4 regions of the Streptomyces sp. NPDC004732 genome follow, and region 1 is predicted to be linked to each of the others. Evidence: riboswitches for the same ligand, from Rfam matches in the RefSeq annotation. Region 1 holds a riboswitch; each other region holds the start of a gene.
The links. A riboswitch is a leader RNA that binds a small molecule or an ion and turns the genes downstream of it on or off. The one in region 1 is predicted to bind cobalamin.
Positions count from the first base shown of each region.

Region 2: another riboswitch for cobalamin. It lies ahead of ABZV77_RS26815 (prenyltransferase/squalene oxidase repeat-containing protein); the one in region 1 lies ahead of cobN (cobaltochelatase subunit CobN).
Region 3: another riboswitch for cobalamin. It lies ahead of ABZV77_RS32080 (cobalamin biosynthesis protein); the one in region 1 lies ahead of cobN (cobaltochelatase subunit CobN).
Region 4: another riboswitch for cobalamin. It lies ahead of ABZV77_RS13655 (CoA-acylating methylmalonate-semialdehyde dehydrogenase); the one in region 1 lies ahead of cobN (cobaltochelatase subunit CobN).

Region 1 is NZ_JBEXJR010000001.1:819,630-823,535, forward strand. It holds gene ABZV77_RS03375 (precorrin-2 C(20)-methyltransferase) at 1-32, opposite strand, end outside; gene ABZV77_RS03380 (precorrin-8X methylmutase) at 29-670, opposite strand; gene ABZV77_RS03385 (cobalamin biosynthesis protein CobG) at 667-1,947, opposite strand; cobalamin riboswitch at 2,053-2,191, shown strand; gene cobN (cobaltochelatase subunit CobN) at 2,225-3,906, shown strand, end outside.
Region 2 is NZ_JBEXJR010000009.1:43,783-47,688, reverse strand. It holds gene ABZV77_RS26820 (SCO2322 family protein) at 1-393, opposite strand, end outside; gene ABZV77_RS26815 (prenyltransferase/squalene oxidase repeat-containing protein) at 390-1,613, opposite strand; cobalamin riboswitch at 1,736-1,870, opposite strand; gene ABZV77_RS26810 (MBL fold metallo-hydrolase) at 1,895-2,950, opposite strand; gene ABZV77_RS26805 (aldehyde dehydrogenase) at 3,153-3,906, shown strand, end outside.
Region 3 is NZ_JBEXJR010000011.1:340,374-344,279, forward strand. It holds gene ABZV77_RS32075 (cobyric acid synthase) at 1-569, opposite strand, end outside; gene ABZV77_RS32080 (cobalamin biosynthesis protein) at 566-1,540, opposite strand; cobalamin riboswitch at 1,650-1,783, opposite strand; gene ABZV77_RS32085 (hypothetical protein) at 1,933-2,163, opposite strand; gene ABZV77_RS32090 (inorganic phosphate transporter) at 2,176-3,474, opposite strand; gene ABZV77_RS32095 (class II aldolase/adducin family protein) at 3,791-3,906, shown strand, end outside.
Region 4 is NZ_JBEXJR010000004.1:307,454-311,359, forward strand. It holds gene ABZV77_RS13640 (WYL domain-containing protein) at 1-104, shown strand, start outside; gene ABZV77_RS13645 (Clp protease N-terminal domain-containing protein) at 119-268, shown strand; gene ABZV77_RS13650 (hypothetical protein) at 474-746, shown strand; cobalamin riboswitch at 823-1,010, shown strand; gene ABZV77_RS13655 (CoA-acylating methylmalonate-semialdehyde dehydrogenase) at 1,221-2,720, shown strand; gene ABZV77_RS13660 (acyl-CoA dehydrogenase family protein) at 2,726-3,880, shown strand; gene ABZV77_RS13665 (enoyl-CoA hydratase/isomerase family protein) at 3,877-3,906, shown strand, end outside.

The DNA of each region.
Region 1 (3,906 bases):
TGCGGGCGCTGTTCGGTGGGTACGCCGCTCATTCCGCTTCGCTCGCAATCGCGTTGATCGCCGCCGCGGCCATCGCACTGCCGCCGCGACGTCCCCGTACGACCAGGTACTCCAGACCGGAGGTGTGCTCGGCGAGCGCGTCCTTGGACTCGGCGGCGCCGACGAAGCCGACCGGGATGCCGAGGACGGCGGCCGGGCGCGGCGCGCCCTCCTCGATCATCTCCAGGAGGCGGAAGAGCGCGGTGGGTGCGTTGCCGATGGCGACGACCGAGCCTTCGAGGCGGTCGCGCCAGAGTTCGAGGGCGGCGGCGCTGCGGGTGGTGCCGAGCCGGGCCGCGAGGTCGGGCACGGACGGGTCGGCGAGGGTGCAGATCACTTCGTTGTCGGCGGGCAGCCGCTTGCGCGTGACGCCGCTCGCGACCATGTTCGCGTCGCAGAGGATCGGCGCGCCGTCGCGCAGCGCCTTGCGGGCGTCGGCGATCACGCGCGGGCTGTAGGAGAGGTCGCGCACGAGGTCGACCATCCCGCAGGCGTGGATCATCCGGACCGCGACCTGGCTGACGTCGGCGGGCAGGCCTTGGAGGTCCGCCTCCGCGCGGATGGTGGCAAAGGACTCGCGGTAGATCGCCGCGCCGTCCTTCTCGTAGTCGAACACTGTGCTCTCGCTCATCTCGTGGCCGTTGGTTTCGTGGTGGTACGTGCCGTGGTGACCTGCTCGGTCAGAGTGCCGTCCGTCAGAGGCGTCCGGTCCTCGCCGGGGACGCGCACCGTCACCTCGTACTGCCCGTCGCCGGTGGCGAGGACGTCGACCCAGTCGCCCCACGGGTGCCCGCAGCGGCGTTCGCAGCCGGACCAGTGGACGGGCAGGCCGCCGAGGCCGGGGACGGCGTCGGCGCGTACGTCAGAGAGGGACTTGGCGCAGCCGGGGCGTCCGGTGCAGGCGCCGACGCCCAGCCAGGGCGATGCGGCGTCGGTGATGTGCCCGGCGTCGGCGAGTACGGCGAGACGCTCGCGGGCCGCGGCCCCGTCGGCGAAGCCGGGCACGACGAAGCCGCGCCAGGGTGTGACGCGCAGTTCGTCGGCGGGCAGCGGCAGGAGGGCCCGCCACTGGGCGGCGGTGACGCGGCCGAGGGGGGCGCTCACGACGACTGCGTCGCCGATCGCCCCGGGTGCCTGCGGGGCGCTTCGGGAGACGGTCCAGGGCTCGGTGCGCACGGCGTCGATGCCCGCGCGCTCCAGTGCTCCTGCGAGGTCCACGCGGTGCTCGCGGGGCAGCTCCCCCACCCGCCAGGCGCCGTTGCCCGCGGCGGTCGCGGCGGCGTGGAAGGCCCCCGCGGCGGTGAGCGCGGCGCGGGGGGCGTCGGCTCCGGCGATCCGGAACGCCAGGCCGCCGACGCGGACGACCGCCGTCCCGCCCGATTCTGCGATCAAGGTCACATCGCCGCCGAGTCCGACGACGTCCCCTCGCCCGTCGTCCAGGGCGAACAGGAAGCGGCCCGAGAGCTCCGTGGTCCACTCCTCGGAACACAGGAGTCCGTCCAGCTCACGGGCCCACAACTGCACGTCACCATGGCCGAGTCGGTCGATGCCCGCGAGCGGTGACGCCACGACGTTGCGGATGCGCTCGTGCCGCTCGGAGGGGAGCAGGCCCGCTTGTGAGAGCAGCGCGGAGAGTTCGCCGCCGCAGGTCTCGCCGAGGCCCCGCAGCTCGATGTTGCCGCGCGAGGTGATGCTGAGGCAGCCGTCCGCCAGACGCTCCGCCGCGGTGACCAGCGCCTCGGCCTGACGTGTCGTCAAAAGTCCTGCGGGCAGCCGGAGTCGGGCGAGGTGGCCGTCGTCGGCGCGGTGCAGGCGGAGGGCTCCGGGGCAGGCGTCACCCCTGTCGCGTATGGGGGGTTCGCCCTGTTTTGTGGATGATGCTCGGGTGGGCGGCATGGCGGCGAGCATACCCACGCGGATCCGGCGGGTCGCCTCCCGAGACGGACCGTTCTGGCAGGTGGCCGCCCCGCCGACCGTGGGCAGGACTTACTATGCAGGCGGCGGGCTACCAAGTCCGTCGACGCCAGCGACGGCGTGGGTCCACCAGGACCCGAAGGAGGAAGCCCGGTGTGAATCCGGCGCGGTCCCGCCACTGTGAGCCCCACCCGAGTGGGGCGAGCCAGGAACTCCTGCCGTCCATACGACCACCCGGGGCGCGGACACCCCGAGGAAGGCCTGCGCCCGCATGCTTCTGCTGTTGTCGACCTCCGACACCGACCTGCTCAGCGCCCGCGCGGCGGGGGGTCCGGTCGACTACCGGTTCGCCAACCCCTCCCGTCTTGACCTCGAAGGACTGCCCGCGCTGCTGGACGGCGTCGACCTCGTCGTCGTCCGTCTCCTCGGCGGCGTCCGTGCCTGGCAGGACGGCCTGGACCAGCTCATCGCCACCGGTCTCCCTGTGGTCGTGCTCACCGGTGAACAGGCACCCGACGCCCAGCTCATGGCCTCCTCGACCGTGCCGGTCGGCATCGCCGCCGAGGCGCACGCCTACCTGGCGCACGGCGGCCCCGCGAACCTGGAGCAGCTGGCCCGCTTCCTCTCCGACACCGTGCTGCTCACCGGCCACGGCTTCGAGCCGCCCGCCCCCGCCCCGTCGTGGGGCCCGCTGGAGCGCACGGCCCGCGCCGACGGCGCCGAAGGCACTGACAGCCCGACCGTGGCGGTGCTCTACTACCGCGCCCACCACATGAGCGGCAACACCGCGTTCGTGGACGCGCTGTGCGGCGCGATCGAGGACGCGGGCGCCCGGGCACTGCCGCTGTACGTGGCCTCGCTGCGCGCCCCCGAGCCCGAGCTGATCGACGCGCTGCGGGCCGCCGACACCATCGTGACGACGGTCCTCGCGGCCGGTGGCACCAAGCCCGCCGAGGCCTCCGCGGGCGGCGACGACGAGTCGTGGGACGCGGGTGCGCTGACCGGGCTCGACGTGCCGATCCTCCAGGCGCTCTGTCTGACCGGGTCGCGTTCGGCCTGGCAGGAGAACGACGAGGGCGTCTCGCCGCTCGACGCCGCGAGCCAGATCGCGGTGCCGGAGTTCGACGGCCGCCTCATCACGGTCCCCTTCTCCTTCAAGGAGATCGACGAGGACGGTCTGCCCGCGTACGTCGCCGACGCCGAGCGCGCGGCCCGCGTCGCCGGTATCGCCGTGCGCCACGCGCGCCTCAAGCACATCCCGGCCGCCGACAAGCGCATCGCCCTGGTGCTTTCCGCGTACCCGACGAAGCACTCCCGCATCGGCAACGCGGTCGGCCTGGACACCCCGGCATCCGCCGTCGAGCTCCTTCGCCGACTCCGCGCCGAGGGGTACGACTTCGGCCCCGAGGCCGACATCCCCGGCCTGGTCTCCGGCGACGGCGACGAGCTGATCCGCGCGCTCATCGACGCAGGCGGCCACGACCAGGACTGGCTCACCGAGGAGCAGCTCGCCGCCAACCCGGTGCGCATCCCCGCCGCCGACTACAAGCGGTGGTACGCGACCCTGCCCGAGGAACTGCGCGACTCCGTCGAGCAGCACTGGGGCCCGCCGCCCGGCGAGATGTTCCTCGACCGGTCCCGCGTCGGCCAGGGCGGCGACCCGGAGGGCGACATCGTGCTCGCGGCCCTGCGCCGCGAGAACCTCCTCATCCTGATCCAGCCGCCGCGCGGCTTCGGCGAGAACCCGATCGCGATCTACCACGACCCCGATCTGCCGCCGTCGCACCACTACTTGGCCGCCTACCGCTGGATCGCGGCGCCCGCGTCCGACAACGGCTTCGGCGCCGACGCGATGATCCACCTCGGCAAGCACGGCAACCTGGAGTGGCTGCCCGGCAAGAACGCGGGCCTCTCCGCGGCGTGCGGCCCCGACGCCGCGCTCGGCGACCTGCC
Region 2 (3,906 bases), on a different contig from region 1:
GACCTGCGCGCAGGCGGTGCGCGGCTTCGGCGGCCGCTCGCCGCCGGGGGCGTCGCCCGCCGTGCCGAAGTCGACGACGAGGCCGACGCGCTTCTGGCCGTCCTTCGCCGGGGTGTCCTTGCAGAGGTCCGCGAAGTCGGCGGGGCCGCGGGGCTTCGCGGAGTCCTTCGAGTCGTCGGAGACCGAGAAGCGGAAGCCCTGCACGTCGCCGTCCTCGGGGGTCGCGGTGCCGGGCCCCTGGGTGGCGTACGTCCACTGCTCGCCGTCCCGCTCCCAGAACGACCAGTAGCGGTAACCGGCGGCCTGGGCGGGCGCGGCGGCGAGGGCGCACAGCAGCGCGGCGAGGAACGCCACGACCACCGGGCGCCCGCGCCGCACACGGCCCCGTGTCACTGCTTCTTCTTGCGGTTGCCGCTGTACAGGAAGCCGATGCCGATGCCCGCGACCATGCCGACGCCGATGATCCACCAGACGCTGACGCCGCCGTCGTCGTCCTTCTCGTCCGCGTCCGACGCGGACGGGGACTTCGACGCGGTCTCCGGGGCCGGGCCCGTGGCGTTCAGCTGCTTGACGAGGTCGGCGCCGCCGAAGTCGCGCGGGTCCATGCCTGCCGCGTGCGCGGCGAAGATCAGCTGGGAGTAGGCGGCGGGGCCCGACTGCTTCGCCCAGTCCGCGGAGTTCTTCGCGAGCCAGTCGGCGGACGCCTCGGCCCGCTCGCTCTGCCCGGCGGCGGCGAGGGCGAGCACGGAGTCGGCGGTGTTGCCGAAGTCCGGCTGGTCCGTGGAGCCCGGCATCGACGACATCAGGTGGTCGTCGGTCTTGCCGAGGGTGTCGAGCAGATAGCCCACGCCGTTGCCCGCGGCCTGCGCGGCGGTGTCCGGCTTCGCGCACTTGGGCGCGGCGGTCTCGGACTTCTTGGGGGCGGAGACGACGAGGCCCTTGCCGAGGCTGCCGAGCACACCGGCGGCGGTGGCGTCGGCGTTCGGCGAGAGCTTGCCGGACTTGGCGTCGGCGAGGCCGAACGCGCCGCCGTCCTTGTCGCAGTCCATGGCGAGCTTCGGCAGCGCGTCGTAGGCGGACTTGCCGTCCTGGGACTTCATCGCCGCCGGGTTCTGGCCCGCCGCGACGAGCGCGCCGACCACGATGCCGGTGGAGTTCGCGTCGCTGGGCAGCCCCGGGTTGTAGCCCCAGCCGCCGTCCTTGTTCTGTACGGACTTCAGCCAGTCGACGCTCTTCTTGACCGTCTTGTCCTGCTTGCCGAGCGCGGCGAGGGCCTGCACGGCGGCGGCGGTGGAGTTGCTGTCGACCGCCGTCTTGGAGTTGCAGGGCTCGGTGGCGTCCGCGCGGTACGCCGCGAAGCCGCCGCTCGCGCACTGCTGGCCGGTGAGCCAGTCCACCGCCTTCGCGGCGGGCTTGACGCCCTCGGTGTCCTGGGCGAGCAGGGCGTACGACTGGCGGAAGACACCGTCGAACTTGGGGTCGGTCTTGCCGTAGAGGCCCGAGGGGAGCGCGGCCGAGGGCGACGGCGTGTCGTCCGCGAAGGCGACCGGTGCTGCGGCCGGGCCGAACACGGCGACGGCGGCCAGAACCGCTGCGCTGCGACGAACGTTCATGATGCGGCGGGTTGCCTCTCCCTGCGGGGAGCGGGGCGGCACGGACCATGCGAGCACGGCTACCGGGCGGCTCCGGCTCCGTATACCTCGACGGTGCCGCTCATCGGGGGCCCCGATGAAGCGAGCCGGTCACGTTCCGCGCCGGGCATTCCGGCTCACGGGTCCCGAAGGTCGGGGCCCGTACACGGCTGCGGGTCAGCGCCGGATTCGCACCGGCTTCCCCCTTGGCGGACGTGAGGACGACGCGCTCACTCTACCGGCCGGTCCGCGCACCTCCCGGGTCACACCGCCACGAACGTGACCGGGTCGCTGCCCGGCACGGCCTCCGCGCGCCCCAGCTTGACCAGGCGCCGCACATGGGCCTCGGCCTCCGAGACGGCGATGGTGCGCGAGCCGTAGGGGATCTCGGCCCAGGGGCGGTTCCACTCCATGCGCTCGGCGATCTGCCAGGGGGTGAGGGGCTCGGCGAGCAGGGTGCGGAGTCCGGTCAGGCGCTCCTCGTGGTGGGTCAGGAGCTCGTGGACGCGGGCGGGCGCGTCGGTGAACGTGCGCTGGTGGGCGGGCAGGACCTCCGCGGGGCCGAGGCGGCCGACGCGTTCCAGGGAGTCCAGGTAGTCGCCGAGGGGATCGGTGACGGTCTCCGAATCGGGGTCCTCGTACAGGCCGATGTGCGGGGTGATGCCGGGCAGCAGGTGGTCGCCGGAGAAGAGGCGGCCGTTGCCGCGCAGGCCCGCCGGGTGGTCCTCCTCCAGATGGAGGCAGACGTGGCCCGGCGTGTGGCCGGGGGTCCAGATCGCGCGCAGGCGGCGGCCGGGCAGGGCGAGGAGCTCGCCGGGGGTGATGGAGCGGTCGGGGAGGGCGGGGGCGAGGCCGGGGAGCTTGCGGGGACGGCCCTCGTCGCGGGCCAGGACCAGCGGGGCGAGGTGGTCGGCGGGCGCGCCTGCGGCGGTGAGCTTGTCCACCAGGTACGCGTACCAGCGGTCCGGCGGGTTCGAGCGGGTGCGGCGGACCACGGACGCGTCCGCGTCGTGCATGGCGAGCCACGCCCCCGAGGCGTCCCGGACCTTGCCGGAGAGGCCGTGGTGGTCGGGGTGGTGGTGCGTGATGACGACGCCGTGCACGTCGGCGACCGCGACGCCGCAGGTGGCGAGCCCGGCGGTGAGGGTGTCCCAGGACGTCGGGTCGTCCCAGCCGGTGTCGACGAGGACCGGTCCCGCGTCGGTGTCCAGGAGGTGGACGAGGGTGAAGCCGAGGGGGTTGTCGGGGATCGGGACCTTGATGCTCCAGACGCCGCCGCCGTGCTCGATCACCGGCGGGTCCGTCACCTGCGGGGTCATGAGGGCCTCGTCTCTGTTCGCCGGGTGCCACCACTATAACTAGAACTAGTTCCAATAGTCGCCCAAGTCGACTGTCTGGAGGCTGTGTTACCCCTTCCGTCCGTGGACTCCACGAACTAGAACTGGTATCAGTTCTGAAACCGTGTCAGGAAACCGGGTCGGGAAACCGCGTCGGGAAGCGCTCCGCAGGAGGCAGTCAGCCATGACCGAGCTCGTGGAACACGGACAGCTGTTCATCGGCGGGGAGTTGGTCGACCCGCTCGGAAAGGACGTCATCGACGTCGTCTCTCCGCACACCGGAGAGGTCTTCGCCCGGGTGCCGCACGCGGCGCCCGCCGACGTGGACCGCGCCGTCGCCGCCGCCCGCAAGGCCTTCGAGCACGGTCCCTGGCCGCGGATGACCCTGGACGAACGCATCGAGATCATCGCGAAGATCAAGGACGGATTCGCGGTGCGCCACGAGGAGATCGCCCGCGTCATCAGCTCCGAGAACGGCACCCCCTACACGTCCAGCGTGATGGTGCAGGCCCTCGCCGCGATGATGGTGTGGGACGCGGCGATCACCGTGGCCCGTGACTTCCGGTACGAGGAGCAGCGCGACGGCGTCCTCGGCAAGCTGCTCGTCCGGCGCGAACCGGTGGGCGTCGTCGCGGCCGTCGTGCCCTGGAACGTCCCGCAGTTCACCGCCGCCGCCAAGCTGGCGCCCGCGCTGCTCGCCGGCTGCCCCGTGATCCTCAAGACCTCCCCGGAGGCCCCGCTCGACGCGTACATACTCGCCGAGCTCGCGGCCGAGGCGGGCCTGCCCGAAGGGGTGCTCTCCATCGTCTGCGCGGACCGCGAGGTGAGCGAGTACCTCGTCGGGCACCCCGACGTCGACAAGGTGTCCTTCACCGGGTCCGTCGCCGCGGGCAAGCGCGTCATGGAGGTCGCCGCCCGCAACCTCACCCGCGTGACGC
Region 3 (3,906 bases), on a different contig from region 1:
AGCTCCTGGTCCTCGGCGCTGAGCAGCGCCGTCGTCCCGAAGAACGACGCGAACACCCCGCCCCTGTCGATGTCCCCGACCACCAGGACGGGAAAGCGGGCGGCGCGCGCTATGCCCATGTTCACGATGTCGGTGCGCCGCAGGTTGATCTCGGCGGGGCTGCCTGCGCCCTCGCAGATCACGGCGTCGTAGGTGGACCGGAGCTCCTCCAGGCAACCCACGACGGTGTCGAGCAGCGCCGCCTGGCGCCCCCCGTGGTAGCCGCGCGCGCTCATCTCGCCGACCGGTTTGCCCATCAGGACGACCTGGCTGGAGCGGTCGCCGCCCGGCTTGAGCAGCACGGGGTTCATCAGCGCGGTCGGCTCGACGCGGGCGGCCTGCGCCTGCATGGCCTGCGCCCGCCCGATCTCGGCGCCTTCGCGGGTGACGAAGGAGTTGAGGGACATGTTCTGCGCCTTGAAGGGCGCGACGGAGACACCCTTGCGGGTCAGCCACCGGCAGATGCCCGCGGTGACGACGCTCTTCCCGGCGTCCGAGGTGGTTCCGGCGACGAGCAGTCCACCGCTCACGAGGCTCTCCCTGGCTTACTGGATCTGCTGGACCTGCCGGACGTCAGCCGGGCGGCGGCCGCGACGCCGAGGGCCAGCAGGCCCACGCGCCGGGAGAGCTTCACCGCCCGCTCGATGTCCGCCACGCGCACGTCGTGCCCGTCCGCGTTGAGCACGGGCCGGTGCTCGACCCGTCCCGCGTACGAGAGGGTCCCCCCGAGGCGTACGCCCAAAGCCCCCGCGAAGGCGGCCTCGACGGGCCCCGCGTTGGGACTCGGGTGTTTCGCGGCATCGGAACGCCATGCCCGCACCGCCCCCGAGGGCGAGTCCCCAGCGAGCACGGCCAGCGCGGCGGTGAGCCGCGCGCCGGGCCAGCCGAAGACGTCGTCGAGCCGCGCCGAGGCCCATCCGTAGCGCCGGTAGCGCGCGGACTTGTGCCCGACCATCGCGTCGAGGGTGTTCACGGCACGGAAGGCGACGAGTCCCGGCACCCCGCCGACGGCGCCCCACACGAGCGCTCCCACCACGGCGTCTGAGGTGTTCTCCGCGACGGACTCCACGACGGCCCGCGCGATGCCGTCGGCGTCCAGCGCCTGCGGGTCCCGCCCGCACAGATGGGGCAGCCGCTCCCTGGCGACCTCGATGTCACCGGCCTCCAGCGCCCCGCCGACGGCCCGCGCCTCGCGTCCGAGCGAGGTCCCGCCGAGCACGGCCCAGGTCGCGGCGGCGGTCAGCGCCACGGATCCGGCACGCTTCGCGCTTGAGCGGCGTACGAGAGCGGAAGTGAGCGCGGCGGCACCCGCCGCGCCCCCGGCGCAGACCAGGGTGTGCAGCGCGCCCCACCCGCGGTGGTCCCGCCACAGCACCCGCTCGACGGCGCCCGCCGCCCGCCCGAACGCGGCGACCGGGTGGCCCCTGCGGGGATCGCCGAGCAGCAGGTCACCGAGGAATCCGGCGGCGGCGCCGTACGCGAAGTCGCGATCGGCACTCATGGGCTCAGCCCGCCGTCGCGCTGAGGAGAGGACTCGTACTCAGGGAGGGAACCGGCACCGGGCGGCCGCGCATGGCGATATGTCCTCACTCAGGGTGTCCGCGCCCTGGTTCGACGTGATCGGTGGCGAGAGTTCCTGGCTCACGGGGAGGGTTCTCCCCGGTGACAGTGGCGGGACCGCGCCGGATTCGCACCGGCTTCCTCTTCTGCCGCCGTAGTTGGCCCCGGCAGTCCACCACGGTCCCCGAACGCCCGTCAACTCGCCGTTGACCTGCGGCGGGAGAGTGTGTTGGGGCCCACACGGGGGTCCCGACACACGAGTGGGGCGCGGAGCGTTTCGTACGCTCCGCGCCCCATCCGGGAACGCCGTTGCCGACCGGGGGTCGGCTGCCGTCAGGCGACGATCAGATAGATCCCGTACGCCACGGCCGCCGCGCACAGCGCGAAGCAGGCGTACGCGCCGGTGCGCGCCATCGTCGCCGGGCGCCCCCCAGCCGTAGCGGTGGCCGCCTTGTCCTGCTGGGAGAGGCCGACGATGCCGAGCGTGAACAGGCCCACCAGGGCCACCGTCACCGCGAGGCTGACTCCGAAGACGGAGCCGAGAGCTGCCCAGTCGATGCTCATGCTGATCTGTCCTTACACCGTCGCGGGCCGGGCGGGGTCCGCCATGGCGCCGGTCGTGGTTGTGGTCGGGGCCGTGACTCCGGCCTTGACGGACTCGTCCGCGACGGTCGAGGCGGCCAGGGTGCCCGTGGGGGGCGGCGTGACGGCGGCGATCGCAGTGGTCACGACGCCCGCGGGCTCGGCGCCCGTGGTCTCGTCGGCCGGGCGGATCTCGTCGTCGGTGACGTTGGTGTGGTCGATGGCGTTGCGCCGCGAGAGCACCCAGATCACGGCCGAGCCGCCGACGAGCAGCGCGGCGGTGACCGCGATGCCCCAGGGGCCTTGCTTGGTGAGGAACTCGGCGCCCGCGCCGACCAGACCGGCGGCCGGCAGGGTCAGGCCCCACGCGACGAACATCCGGGTCGCGGTCGACCAGCGGACGACGCCGCCCTTGCGGCCGAGGCCCGCGCCCATCACGGCGCCGGAGCAGACCTGGGTGGTGGAGAGCGAGAAGCCGATGTGCGAGGAGGCGAGGATCGCCGTCGCGGCGCTGGTCTGGGCGGCGAAGCCCTGCTGCGGCGCGAGGTCGGTCAGGCCCTTGCCCATCGTGCGGATGATGCGCCAGCCGCCGAGGTAGGTACCGAGCGCGATGGCGATACCGGCCGAGACGATGACCCACATCGGGGGGTTGGCACCGGGGTTCAGGACGCCGCCCGTGATGAGGGCGAGCGTGATGATGCCCATGGTCTTCTGCGCGTCGTTCGTGCCGTGCGCCAGCGAGACGAGACCGGCGGAGGCGATCTGACCCGCGCGGTAGCCCTTGGCGGTGGACTTCTGGTCCGTGTTGCGGCCGATGCGGTACGTCAGGCGCGTGGCCAGCGTCGCGGCGATGCCCGCCACGAGCGGGGCCGCGACGGCCGGGATCAGGATCTTGGTGACGACGGTGCCGCCGTTGATCGACGACCAGCCCATCGACATGACCGCGGCGCCGATGAGGCCGCCGAAGAGCGCGTGGGAGGAACTGGAGGGCAGGCCCACCAGCCAGGTCAGGAGATTCCAGAGAATCGCGCCGACGAGCGCGGCAAAGATGACCTCTGTCTTGAGGCCGTCCTCATTGACGATGCCGCCGGAGATCGTCTTGGCGACTTCCACCGAGAGGAAGGCACCGACGAGGTTCAGCACGGCGGACATGGCCACCGCCGTCTTGGGCTTCAGAGCGCCGGTCGAGATGGTCGTCGCCATCGCGTTGGCAGTGTCGTGGAAACCGTTCGTGAAATCGAACACGAGAGCGGTAACGATCACGATCCCGAGGAGAAGCGTGATGTGTTCCATTTACCCAGGCTTCTGTTGGACGTCAGTGGCATGTTGAACGTAGGCAATCCGGGTGAACGGAAAGTGAACTTGGCCGGGCGGTGCGGTGACCCGAAGTGGAGGCTCATCACTTCGTATGTTCCCGGTGTCCGACAGCGATCGTACGGAGCGACGGCGGGGGGCCCGCAAACTGGGCGGAGTGTCGGGCTCCGCCATCCGGCGGCCACCCCGCGGCCACGCCCCTTCGAACAGCCCACCGCCGCCGTCGAAGAGATACTGATCACCCTGCGTGCCGCACCCCCTCCGCCGTCCGGTGCCCGGCTGGCAGGATCACCGCATGACTGAGCAGCGGCAGTGGCAGCGGCAGCACGGGGACCATGGGGATACGGACGCCATCGCGAAGGCCTGGGCGGAGCTCGTCGACGCGGCCCGCAGGACGGTCACCGACGGCCT
Region 4 (3,906 bases), on a different contig from region 1:
TCTGGCAGCTCTCCACGCTCGCGGAAGTCCTGGCCCCGCAGTGGCTGCGCACCTCCCTGCACGACCGCGCCGCCGAGATCGCCGCACTCTATGGACCGAGCTGAACCGGCACGGGATCGTGCTGGCCCAGGAGGCCGCCAGGACGCAGAAGCACGACTCCATCGGGACCGAGCACCTCCTGCGCAGTCTCGGCTTCACGTCCGCCGAGTTGTACGAGACGGTCACGACGGCGATCACCGAACGGCTCACCGCAGACGACGAGCAGTAAACGGCGAGCAGTAAACGACGAGCAGTGGTCGACGGGTGTGATCAAGTAGGGCGCACAGGCCGTCTGAGTACTCGTACTCATGATCCGCACCCCACCGCTCGCGCAAGCTGGACGCACAGGTCGATGAGAGGAAAGAACTGTGCTCAGCAGCATCCGAGTTCGCCCGGCGTCCCGCGTCTCCGGTGGCCGGTCGGCGCGATCCCTCGTGGGGCTCGCGCTGGCGGGAGCGGCGGCGGCCGCGGCGCTGACCGGCTGTTCCATGGAGGACGCGACCTGCGGTGGCGGCGAGTATCCCGTTCTGCGGGTGGGCAGCAGCGGGTCCGCATGCCAGCCCGACGGGGAAGAGCCGCCGAAGGGCTATGCCCGCTACCCGGAGGGGAAGGTCCCCGAGCACGTCGGGGACAAGTGGGACACGTACTGGAGCGATCACACGCTCGACGAGAACGGGAAGATCATCAAGCTGAAGGGCGGTCAGTGAGCGTCGCGCAGGCCGCCTTCGCGACGAAACCGCCGCCGTCGCCGAAAGGTGGGGGTGGACTTACTAGGACGTCCAACTATATCTTCGTGACCATAGCCCGCGGTGCAGGGAAGCCGGTGTGAATCCGGCGCGGTCCCGCCACTGTGACCGGGGAGTGCGTTCTCGCCGAGCGATACGCCACTGACGGAGAAGTTCCGTCGGGAAGGCGGGAGAGCGCGCGCTGATCCGGGAGTCAGGATACCGGCCGTGGGGTGTTCCGTGTTGTCCACGAGGATGGAGCAGACACGCATGGCACCGGTCCGTACCCACGACCCAGGTGAACCGGCGAAGCGAGCGACGGCCCCGGCCGGCGCTCGACTCCACGACGGCTCTTAGGCCTTCGCGTCCCACGACAGAACCGCCCGCCCACCTCACCCGGTGGCGCCGTCGGCCTGCCGTGCCATCCCCGGACTCACCTGACGAGAGCAGGCTCTCATGGTCCGTGAACTGACACATTTCATCGGCGGCAAGCACGTCCCCGGGACGTCGGGGCTCTTCGCCGACGTGTACGACCCCAACTCCGGCTCCGTACAAGCCCAGGTGCCGCTCGCCGGGCGGGCGGAAACGACCGCGGCGATCGCCGATGCCGAGTCCGCCCAGCGCGAATGGGGCGAGTGGAATCCGCAGCGGCGCGCCCGCGTGATGCTGCGGTTCCTGCAACTCGTCGAAGGGGAGCGGGAGTCGCTGGCCCGGACGCTCTCCGGCGAGCACGGGAAGACCGTCGCCGACGCCCACGGCGACCTGCAACGCGGTCTTGAGGTGGTGGAGTTCGCCGCGGGCATCCCGCACCTGCAGAAGGGGGAGTTCACCGACAACGCAGGCACCGGCATCGACGTGCACTCCCTGCGGGTACCGCTCGGCGTCACCGCGGGCATCACCCCGTTCAACTTCCCCGCGATGATCCCGCTGTGGAAGGCGGCCCCTGCGCTGGCCTGCGGCAACTCCTTCATCCTCAAGCCGTCCGAACGCGCGCCCTCCGTGCCGCTCCGGCTCGCCGAGCTGTTCCTGGAGGCGGGCCTGCCGCCCGGTGTCCTGAACGTCGTCAACGGCGGCAAGGAGGCGGTGGACACCCTCCTGGAGGACTCGCGCGTCCAGGCGCTCGGCTTCGTCGGGTCCACCCAGATCGCCGCGCACATCTACGCCACCGCCGCCGCGCACGGCAAGCGCGCCCAGTGCTTCGGCGGCGCCAAGAACCACATGATTGTGATGCCGGACGCCGACCTCGACCAGGCCGTGGACGCCCTCATCGGCGCCGGGTACGGCTCGGCGGGGGAGCGCTGCATGGCCATCGCGGTCGCCGTCCCCGTCGGCGAGGAGACCGCCGACGCGCTTGTCACCCGGCTCAAGGAACGCGTCGCCGAGCTGCGCATCGGACGGTCCGACGACCCGGAGGCCGACTTCGGGCCGCTGGTGAGCCGGGACGCCCTCGACCGGGTCCGCCGCTACGTGGACATCGGCGTCAACGAAGGCGCCGAACTCGTCGTGGACGGACGCGACTTCACCCTGCCCGGACACGAGAACGGCTTCTTCGCCGGAGCCACCCTCTTCGACCGCGTCTCGCCGCGCATGCGGATCTACCGCGAGGAGATCTTCGGCCCGGTGCTGTGCGTGGCCCGCGCCGCGGACTACGAGGCAGCCCTGCGCCTGCCCAGCGAACACCCCTACGGCAACGGCGTCGCGATCTTCACCAGGGACGGCGACACCGCCCGCGACTTCACCCGCCGCGTCGGCGCGGGCATGGTCGGCGTCAACGTGCCGATCCCCGTCCCGGTGGCGTACCACACCTTCGGCGGCTGGAAGCGGTCCGGCTTCGGCGACCTGAACCAGCACGGCCCCGACGCCGTCCGCTTCTACACCCGCACCAAGACCGTCACCTCGCGCTGGCCCTCCGGAGCCAGGGAAGGCGCGAACTTCACCATCCCGACGATGGGATGACGGCGATGACCACGATGGCCACGGCCCTCACCAAGGACCAGCTCGCACTGGCCGAGGTGACGCTCGACTTCGCCGAGGAACACCTCGCACCGCACGCCGTCGCATGGGACCGCGACAAGCACTTCCCCGTGGACGTGCTCCGCAAGGCCGCCGAACTGGGCCTCGGCGGTGTCTACGTACGCGAGGAGCACGGCGGTTCGGGCCTGAGTCGCACCGACGGGACCCTCGTCTTCGAGGCCCTCGCCACCGGCTGCCCCTCCATCGCCGGATACCTCTCCATCCACAACATGGTCGCCTGGATGATCGACCGGTACGGCGACGAGCACCAGCGCGCCCGCTGGCTGCCGGACCTGTGCAGCGCCGCGTCACTGGGCAGCTACTGCCTCACCGAGCCGGGCGCAGGATCGGACGCCGCGGCCCTGACGACCCGCGCCGAACGCGACGGTGACGCGTACGTCCTGACCGGCGTCAAGCAGTTCATCTCCGGAGCGGGCACCTCGAACGTGTACGTCGTCATGGCGCGCACCGGCGAGGAAGGGCCCGGCGGCATCTCCGCGTTCGTCGTCGAACGGGACGACTCCGGCCTCACCTTCGGCCCCGACGAACGGAAGATGGGCTGGAACGCCCAGCCCACCCGCCAAGTGCTCCTCGACGGCGTGCGCATACCGGCCGACCGCCGCCTCGGGGACGAGGGAGCGGGCTTCCGCATCGCCATGACCGGCCTCAACGGCGGACGGCTCGGCATCGCGGCCTGCTCCCTGGGCGGCGCCCAGAGCGCACTGCACCGCAGCGTGGCCTACCTCGCCGACCGTGAGGCGTTCGGCGCGTCCCTCCTGGACGCACAGGCGCTGCGGTTCCGGCTCGCCGACATGGCCACCGAGCTGTCCGCCGCCCGCGCCCTGGTGCGCCAGGCCGCCGACGCGCTCGACCGGGACGACCCGCGCGCCCCGCAGCTGTGCGCCATGGCCAAGCGCTTCGCCACCGACACCGGCTACTCCGTGGCCGACCGGGCACTCCAACTGCACGGCGGATACGGCTACTTGAGCGAGTACGGCATCGAAAAGATCGTCCGGGACCTGCGGGTCCACCAGATCCTGGAAGGAACCAACGAGATCATGCGCCTGATCGTGGCCCGCGGACTGACCGAGGCCGTCCGATGACGGCGGCGGAGGACGCCGTCGACTCC